One region of the Burkholderia latens genome, then DNA from elsewhere that is predicted to be linked to it. Evidence: predicted binding sites of a transcription regulator. Region 1 holds the regulator's gene; the other holds the start of a gene.

Region 1 (4,715 bases):
GTCGCCATAGCGCTTTTCGACGTTCCGGAAATCGATCGGTGCAACGGACATGGGCGGGTTTGTCGTTGTAAGCGGGCGCGTATCGCGGCCGGCCGGGCCGGCTTGCCGGCGTGCGAACGGATCGCGCGCATGCGTGTCACACGCGCATGGCCGACGCGACCGTGCATCGGCGGCACGAATGGGCCATTTTAGTGCATCGGTTGCATCCGATCACGGCATGTCCGCGCAGCGCGGTGCATGCACGCGCCGATCATGCACCGCATCATCGCCGACCCGCCCCGCGTGGCGAATCAGCGTTTTCCATCCCTTGCGTCCGCAATTGCGGCGCACCATGATGAGTGCATAGCGCACGTAGTCGCGATAGGGAGGTTTCATGGCTAGCTACAACAAGATTCTGCTCTGCTACGACGGCACACTCGAAGGGCGCAAGGCACTGCGGTGCGGAGCCAATCTCGCGCTGGATCTAAAGGCGGAAACGCATTTGCTGTCGGTTGTCGACATGCGTTCCAGCATCGCGCAAAGTGCCGGGCTGCTCACCGACGTCGCGTGCGGCCGCTTCGAAGAAACCGCGCGCGAGATCCTGCAGGAAGGCGTGAACTGGCTGCGCGAGCGCGGCGTTCAGGCGGAAGGGCATTTCGCGTTCGGCTATCCGATCGACGAAATTGCGAATCTCGCGACGGAAATCAACGCCGATCTCGTCGTCGTCGGCCACCGGTGCCGCAGCGGCTTGTCGAGATGGTGGATGGGCTCGGGCAACACGCAACTGCTGGATCGCGTGAATTGCAGCATTCTCGTCGCGTGTTCTTCGGCGGAAGAGCAAAAGGCCGAGATCGCGCGCGAGCGCGAAGCGGCGATCGCGAGCGGCACTTAACACCGCACCCGATATCGCGAGCGCGTGACCGGGCGCGGTGTGCCGCCATTCATGCCGGTTTCGCGCCGCGCTGCGTTGGCGGCATCTCATCCGCTCGAAGCACGCTCACGCGTGCAGGTCGATCGCGGACAGCTTCCAGGAAAACAGCCCGACGCGGTGGAAGATCGCTGCATAGCGCGTGCCGTCGGCGCTGCGCTGGTAGGTCACGACGAATTCATCGATATTCCGATAGCCCGCACTCGTTTGCTGCGGATGGCCTGCGTCGCTGGGTCGGGCCGGTGCGGGCGCTGCCGCAGGCGGGGCCGGCGCAGTCGTAATCGTGCTACTGCCGGGTTGCGGCACGCTGGCGGCGGTGCCTGGGGCCGCAGGCACTGCCGCTGGTGGTGCTGCTGCGTTGCCACGCGTGCCGTCTGGCGCAGCGTCCGACCAATCGGGCGGCCTTTCGCCGGGATTGCCGCGCGGCGGGATCCCGCTCATCAGCGCCGCTACGCCTTCCGGTGTCGCATACGCATCGACCAACGGGCCGATCAATGCAGACCCGATCAGCGCGCCGATCACCGCGAACGGGTTGTCCTTCTTCACTGCATCGATCCGGCGCATCAATTCTTCCGTGACTTGCTGTTTCAAGCTGATGCGCAGCGACGGGAAATCGACGTATTCACTGACCGCTTGCGCATCGCGCGCGTCGACCGCCGATTTCAGGCGACCGAGTGCGATATACGGGGAAGCGTACGCGTAGCCGATCGCCGCGAATACGGCGACGGCCAACACGACGATCAGCAGAGGTTTGAGCCGCAACGTGCGGCCCGTTGCTCCAGTCACGATGCCTCCGGGTGGACGGGTTCCGCTATCAGAGACCGCCGTGCGTGGCCGATCGTTCCTCGGCGATGCAGCGATCGATCATCCGGCACACGGCATCGATCGTGCCCACCATGATCAGGCGCGACCGGCCGTGATAGACGCGCACCGGCGCCCGGCGCGCCGGTTCCGCGTGATTGAGGCCGGCATTCAGCGAGACGCGCGCGAAGGCGGGAAGCGCTGACGGCAGCAGCGACGCCTGCCGTTCAACTGCGACTTCTTGGCTCACCACGGGCGCCGCGGCGGACAGCGGCGCGCAGGGCGTGCGGCCGCGCAGATGACGCAGGCGGCCGAATTGACGGAAAGGCAGCAGACGGGAAAGGCGTTCCATGGTGTTCTCCTCAGCGAGACCGATTGTCAGAGTTCGCCCGAGCGGATCAGCCCGACGGCGATGCCTTCCAGCGCGAACTCCGCGCTGCCGGCCTTGACGAAGATGTTTTCGTAATCCGGGTTCTCCGCGATCAGCTCGATGCCGCCGGGGCGGCGCATCAGGCGCTTGACCGTGACGTCGTCGCCAAGACGCGCAACGATGATCTGGCCATCCTTCGCTTCGGTGCGCTTCTGCACCGCGAGGAGGTCGCCATCGAGAATGCCGGCGTCGCGCATCGACAGCCCGCGGACCTTCAGCAGGTAGTCGGGCTTGCTCGTGAACAGCGCCGGATCGCACGCGTAATGCTGCGAGATGTGCTCCTGCGCGAGGATCGGGCTACCGGCTGCGACCCGGCCGACCAGCGGCAGCGACAGTTGCATCAGGCCGGCGTGCGGCAGCGTGAACTGATGCGGGACGTCGTCGACGCCGAGCAGCCGGATGCCGCGCGACGCGCCGGCCGCGAGCTCGATCACGCCCTTGCGCGCCAACGCACGCAGGTGCTCCTCGGCCGCGTTCGGCGAACTGAAGCCGAGCTCGGCGGCGATCTCGGCGCGCGTGGGTGGAAAACCGGAGCGCTCGATCGCGCGGCGAATCAAGTCGAACACTTGCTGCTGACGGGCGGTGAGTTTGGTCATGGCTGAACTGTATGGATAGACAGTGAGCTGTATTTTTATACAGTACTTCGCGAATTTCAAGTGTTACTTGAGGTTCGCCGCGATCGCGCCGGTTCCGGCGTCATTTTGTGCCGCCCTGACGCCGGTTCGTCTGCCGCAACCGTCCGCCCAGTCTGCGTTAGCACTTTTGAGTATTAAAAAATGAAGAACGATTATTTTTAATCATGTAACCCGTTCGATAGACTGGCCCGACATCGCAACATCGACAACACTGGAGAACCAAGGATGGCGAAGCGCAATACGGGGCTGGTGGGCGGAGCGGGCCGCCTGATCGCAACACTCGCGCTGGGGGCGGCGGCGGCGCTGGGCGTCGCGACCCACGCGCAGGCCGATACGACCTTCCTGAACGTGTCGTACGACCCGACGCGCGAGCTGTACCAGGATTTCAACCAGGCGTTCGGCAAGGAGTGGAAGGCGAAGACGGGCGAGACGGTCAACTTCAAACAGTCGCACGGCGGCTCGGGCGCACAGGCGCGCTCGGTGCTGGACGGCCTGCAGGCCGACGTCGTCACGCTGGCGCTCGCGTACGACATCGACGCGATCGCCAACAAGGGCCTCGTCAACAAGGACTGGCAAAAGCGCCTGCCGGACAACGCGTCGCCGTACACGTCGACGATCGTATTCCTGGTGCGCAAGGGCAATCCGAAGGGGATCAAGGACTGGGACGACCTGACCAAGCCCGGCATCTCGATTGTCACGCCGAACCCGAAGACCTCCGGCGGCGCGCGCTGGAACTATCTGGCCGCGTGGGCGTATGCGGTGCACAAGCCGGGCGGCAACGAGCAGAGCGCGAAGGAATTCGTGACGAAGCTGTACAAGAACGCCGGCGTGCTCGATTCGGGCGCGCGCGGCGCGACGACGAGCTTCGTGCAGCGCGGAATCGGCGATGTGCTGATCGCGTGGGAAAACGAGGCGTTCCTGTCGATCAAGGAATTCGGCACCGACAAGTTCGAGATCGTCGTGCCGTCGGTGAGCATCCTGGCCGAGCCGCCCGTCGCGGTGGTCGACAAGGTGGTCGACAAGAAGGGCACGCGCAAGCTGGCCGAGGCGTACCTGAATTTCCTGTACAGCCCGCAAGGCCAGGAGATCGCGGCGCGCAACTACTACCGTCCGCGCGCGAAGAACGTGCCGGCGGAACTGACGAAGCAGTTCCCCAAGCTGAAGCTGTACACGGTCGACGACACGTTCGGCGGCTGGACGAATGCGCAGAAGACGCATTTCGCGGACGGCGGCGTGTTCGATTCGATCTACAAGCCGCAGTAACGCACGCAACACCATAACGACAGCGGCGCGCCACGACAGCGCGCAGCATCCCCGGCGGGCCGCCGGCGCGAGAGAGCATTCTTCGCGCCGGCGTTTGCGTCGGGCCCATGAGCAGCATCGCCCCAGCAAGAGCATCCGATGACGACGTACACCTTTCGCAAGCCGAGCGCGCTGCCCGGTTTCGGCGTGACGCTCGGCATCACGGTGGCTTATTTGAGCCTCGTGGTGCTGATCCCGCTCGCCGCCACATTCCTGAAAACCGCGACGCTGTCGTGGGGCCAGTTCGTGACCGCCGTCACGTCGCCGCGCGTGCTCGCGTCGTACCGGCTGACGTTTTCGGCCGCACTCGGCGGCGCACTGATCAACGCCGTGTTCGGCTTTCTCGTCGCGTGGGTGCTGGTCCGCTACACGTTCCCGTTCAAGCGCGTCGTCGACGCGATCGTCGACCTGCCGTTCGCGCTGCCGACGTCGGTCGCCGGCATCTCGCTCGCAGCCGTCTATGCGACGAACGGCTGGGTCGGCCAGTATCTCGCGCCGTTCGGCATCAAGATCGCGTTTACGCCGGTCGGCGTCCTGGTCGCGCTGACCTTCATCGGGCTGCCGTTCGTCGTGCGCACGGTGCAGCCGGTGCTCGAGGATTTCGAGCGCGAGCAGGAAGAGGCCGCCGCATGCCTGGGCG
Region 2 (4,715 bases), 590 kb from region 1:
GATGGCATGGTCGCCGCGCGGAATCCTGTATGTCGGCTCGCGCGAAGGCCGCGTCCAGGCCCTTGCGATGCACGAGGGCCGGATCACAGCCCGCTACGTGATCGCAGCCGGGCTCGACATGCCGGTCGGCGTCGCCTATCGCGATGGCGCGCTCTATATTTCCGCCGTGTCGCGCATTCTGCGCATCGACCATGTCGACGACCGGCTCGCGAAACCGCCCGCCCCGGTAGTCGTAACGGACGCGCTTCCGACCGATCACCACCACGGCTGGAAATTCATCGCGTTCGGCCCCGACGGCAAGCTTTACGTGCCAGTCGGCGCGCCCTGCAACGTGTGCCTGCGCGACCGCGACCGCTACGCGATCATCGCCCGCATGAACGCCGATGGCAGCGGACGCGAGGTGTTCGCCCGCGGTGTGCGCAATACCGTCGGCTTCGCATGGCACCCCGACTCGGGAGAACTGTGGTTCACCGACAACGGCCGCGACCTGATGGGCGACGACGCGCCCGACGACAAGCTGAACCGCGCTCCGCGCGCGGGCCTGGACTTCGGCTTTCCCTACTGCCATGGCGGCGACCGGCCCGACCCGGAATTCGGGAGCCCCGACGTGTGCCGCCGCTATGTGCCGCCGGTGCTGAAACTCGGCGCACACGTTGCGGCACTGGGCATGCGGTTCTATACGGGGCCGATGTTTCCGGCGTCGTATCGGAACAACGTCTTCATTGCCGAGCACGGTTCGTGGAATCGCAGCACGAAGGTCGGCTACCGCGTGATGCGCGCGGTCGTGTCCGCGGACGGCAGTCACGCGCGAGAGACGCCCTTCATCACGGGCTGGCTGCGCGCTGACGGCACTGTATGGGGACGGCCGGCCGACGTACTGCCACTGCCGGACGGCTCGCTGCTCGTCAGCGACGACTACGCCGGGGCGATCTACCGCGTCACTTATGCGGCACCTTGACGCAGGTGACGGGTGACCCACGTGGACCGGGCATCGTAGAATGCGTGCCGGGCCAAGCGCCCGCGCCGGCCCGCCGCCGCCCATGCCAACGATAATCCGCCGCCACTCATGTCCAGCAGCACCGCATCGTCCCGCCGTTTCCGCTCCAAGACGCTCACCGCCGCGCTCGCGTTTCTGTTCGGTTCGCTCGGCGCGCATCGCTTCTACCTGTACGGCTTTCGCGACGTGTACGGCTGGGCGCACCTGCTCGCAACGATCGTCGGAATTCCCGGCTTTCTGCTGCTCGCGGCAACCCAGCGCACGGCCACGCTCGGCTGGTGGCTGGCTGTGCCCGGCGCGATCTCGCTGCTGGCCGCGTTCCTCGCTGCGCTCGTCTACGGGCTGCGTCCCGACGAAAAATGGGATGCGCAATTCAATGCCGACACGGGCAAGCAGAGCCGCTCTGGCTGGACGGTGATCTTCATCGTAATCTTCTCGCTGTTGATCGGCGCGTTCTTGCTGATGACCGCGCTCGCGCTGTCGTTCCAGACGTACTTCGAATCGCAAGTCGAAGCGGCGAAGCAGATTTCGCAGTAAGCGCAGCCGCGCCGATCAGAACAGACTCAACTGCATGTCGTCGCGCGACTTCGCACCCGTTGAGCCCGCTACCGTGCGCCGTGCTGCCTCAGGGACCGCCGGCGCGCTGCGAAACCGCGACATATCCAGAATGCCGTTCCTGCGCTCGTTCAACCCGAGCCGCTTGACGGCCTGACGGAAACGCTGCCGCAACAGGTCGGCCCAGATCCCCTCGCCCTTCATCCGTTTCGAGAAATCCGAGTCGTAATCCTTCCCGCCGCGCATGTCGCGCACACGATTCATCACGCGCTCCGCGCGATCGGGAAAATGCGCGGCGAGCCAGTTCTTGAACAGCGGCGCGACTTCCCACGGCAGTCGCAGGACGATATAGCTCGCGTGCGTCGCACCGGCTTCCGCGCACGCCTCCAGCACACGCTCCATGTCCGGCTCGGTGACGAACGGGATCATCGGCGCAATGCTGACGCCGACCGGCACGCCCGCGTCGCGCAGCGCGCGGATCGTCCGCAGCCGGCGTGCGGGCGTCGCCGCACGCGGCTCGAGCGTGCGCGCGAGATCGGCGTCGAGTGTGGTGATCGTGACGGCCGCCATCACCTGCCCGCGCTCGGCCATCGGCGCAAGCAAATCGAGATCGCGCTCGATCAGCGAAGATTTGGTGATGGCGGCAAACGGCAGTTCGTGATCGTGCATGACCTGGATCACGCTGCGCGTGATGCGCAGATCGCGCTCGACCGGCTGGTATGCGTCGGTGTTGACGCCGAGCGCGATCGGCTCCGGCACGTAACGCTTGCGCGAAATCTCCCGCTCGAGCAGCTCGGCCGCGTTGACCTTCGCATAGATCCGGCTCTCGAAATCCAGACCGGGAGACAGGCCGAGATAGCTGTGCGTCGGACGCGCAAAGCAGTAGATGCAGCCGTGCTCGCAACCGCGATACGGATTCAGCGACACGCTGAACGGAATGTCGGGCGACTGGTTGTGCGTGAGGATGCTTTTCGCGCGCTCCTCGAATACCTGCGTGCGCAGCGGGGCGGGCAGATCGGTATCGTCCGATTCGTGCGTCCAGCCGTCGTCCACCGCTTCGCGCAGCGCCGTTTCATAGCGCCCCTGCAGATTGTCGACCGCACCGCGCCCCTTGCGGGGCACGGGCGGCGCTATCGGAAATTCGTTGTCGGACAGATCGTCCATGCGCTCACCCGTTCGCCTGCACCCAATACTGTACATTTATACAGTATTGGGTGCAGTGTGCCAAGGGCGAGATAAAGGGTTCGACACGCGGCCAGGCAACGGGCCGAGGCAGTGGTCATTCGCCGACCGAAATCGTCAGCGTCTCCTTGATTTCCTCCATCACGACGTAGCTCTTGGACTGCACCGCACCGGGCAGTTGCAGCAGGATGTCGCCGAGCAGCTTGCGATAGTCCGCCATTTCGCCGATCCGTGCCTTGATCAGGTAGTCGAAATCGCCGGAGACGAGATGGCATTCGAGCACCTCGTCGATCTTCATCACTTCACGGCGGAACTGCTCGAACATGTTGCCGCCCTTGTGGCCGAGCGTGATCTCGACGAATACCAGCAGCGCCGCGCCGAGCTGCGCCGGATCCACGCGCGCGTGGTAGCCGGTGATGACGCCGTCGCGCTCCATGCGCCGCACCCGCTCGATGCACGGTGTAACGGTAAGCCCGACCTGTTCCGCGAGGTCCTTCATCGCCATCCGGCCGTCGTCCTGCAGCAGTTTGAGGATGCGCCGGTCGAGCTTGTCGAGCGAGCGTACTGGCTGGCGTTGCGTTCTCATTTCTTTATGCTGAAAACCTGAAAAATACGATAACAAAACCTGCACATTCGACAATAACATAGCGCAAAAAACTAGATCAGCTAGAGGTTACACGGAGCCGCAGGTGCGCCCGGCCTCGACCTGATTTCTTCGATCTGGAGCAGCTATGCGAGTCGTCATTCTGGGCAGCGGTGTGGTGGGCGTGGCAAGCGCGTATTACCTCGCGCGGGCCGGTCATGAAGTCACGGTGATCGACCGGGAAGCCGGCCCGGCGCTCGAGACGAGCTTTGCGAACGCGGGCCAGATCTCGCCCGGCTATGCTGCGCCGTGGGCCGCGCCCGGCGTGCCGTTGAAGGCCGTCAAGTGGATGTTCGAAAAGCACGCGCCGCTTGCGATCCGGCTCGACGGCACGCGCTTCCAGCTCCAGTGGATGTGGCAAATGCTGCGCAACTGCACGGCCGAGCGCTATGCGGTCAACAAGGGCCGCATGGTGCGCCTCGCCGAATACAGCCGCGACTGCCTGCAGGCGCTGCGCGCCGACACCGGCATCCAGTACGAAGGCCGTACGGGCGGCACGCTGCAGCTGTTCCGCACGCAGCAGCAGCTCGACGGTGCGGCAAAAGACATCGCCGTGCTGCAGGAAGCGAACGTGCCGTTCGAACTGCTGTCGCCGGCAGAGCTCAAGAATGCCGAACCGGCGCTCGCCGCCGTATCGCACAAGCTGACGGGCGGCCTGCGCCTGCCGGGCGATGAAACCGGCGACTGCCAGCTCTTCACGACGCGCCTTGCGGCGCTTGCCGAATCGCTCGGCGTGAAGTTCCGCTACAACACGCCGATCGATGCGCTCGCGATCGCCGGCGGCAAGATCGCCGGCGTGCAGTGCGGCAGCGAGACGGTGCGCGCGGATGCGTACGTCGTCGCGCTGGGTTCGTACTCGACGAACTTCATCGCGAACCTGATGAAGATTCCCGTGTATCCGCTGAAGGGGTATTCGATCACTGCGCCGATCGTGAACGAGGCGGCCGCACCCGTGTCGACGGTGCTCGACGAAACGTACAAGATCGCGATCACGCGTTTCGACCAGCGCATCCGTGTCGGCGGGATGGCCGAAATCGTCGGCTTCGACAAGAACCTGCGCGCGGCGCGGCGCGAAACGCTCGAAATGTGCGTGAACGACCTGTTCCCGGGCGGCGGCGACACGTCGAAGGCGACGTTCTGGACGGGCCTGCGCCCGATGACCCCGGATGGCACGCCGATCGTCGGCCGCACGCCGGTGTCGAACCTGTTCCTGAACACCGGCCACGGCACGCTCGGCTGGACGATGTCGTGCGGGTCGGGGCAGTTGCTCGCCGACCTGATCTCGGGCAAGAAGCCGGCGATCCAGGCCGATGACCTGTCGGTCCATCGCTATCTGAA

What was found. The regulator LexA, encoded in region 1, represses DNA repair genes until DNA is damaged. The targets are predictions, from matches to a motif close to ACTGTATNNNNATACAGT.
Region 2: a site for LexA is predicted at 2,744-2,761, ahead of WK25_RS05050 (PA0069 family radical SAM protein). Genes of this name have one in related genera too.

Annotation. Positions count from the first base shown of each region.
Region 1 covers NZ_CP013435.1:1,667,487-1,672,201, forward strand. The annotation lists gene nodI (nodulation factor ABC transporter ATP-binding protein NodI) at 1-51, opposite strand, end outside; gene WK25_RS31175 (hypothetical protein) at 211-375, opposite strand; gene WK25_RS07875 (universal stress protein) at 374-871, shown strand; gene WK25_RS07880 (DUF2939 domain-containing protein) at 977-1,693, opposite strand; gene WK25_RS07885 (hypothetical protein) at 1,722-2,060, opposite strand; gene lexA (transcriptional repressor LexA) at 2,087-2,734, opposite strand; gene WK25_RS07895 (sulfate ABC transporter substrate-binding protein) at 2,999-4,036, shown strand; gene cysT (sulfate ABC transporter permease subunit CysT) at 4,175-4,715, shown strand, end outside.
Region 2 covers NZ_CP013435.1:1,077,381-1,082,095, reverse strand. The annotation lists gene WK25_RS05060 (PQQ-dependent sugar dehydrogenase) at 1-958, shown strand, start outside; gene WK25_RS05055 (NINE protein) at 1,067-1,534, shown strand; gene WK25_RS05050 (PA0069 family radical SAM protein) at 1,550-2,716, opposite strand; gene WK25_RS05045 (Lrp/AsnC ligand binding domain-containing protein) at 2,832-3,320, opposite strand; gene WK25_RS05040 (D-amino acid dehydrogenase) at 3,466-4,715, shown strand, end outside.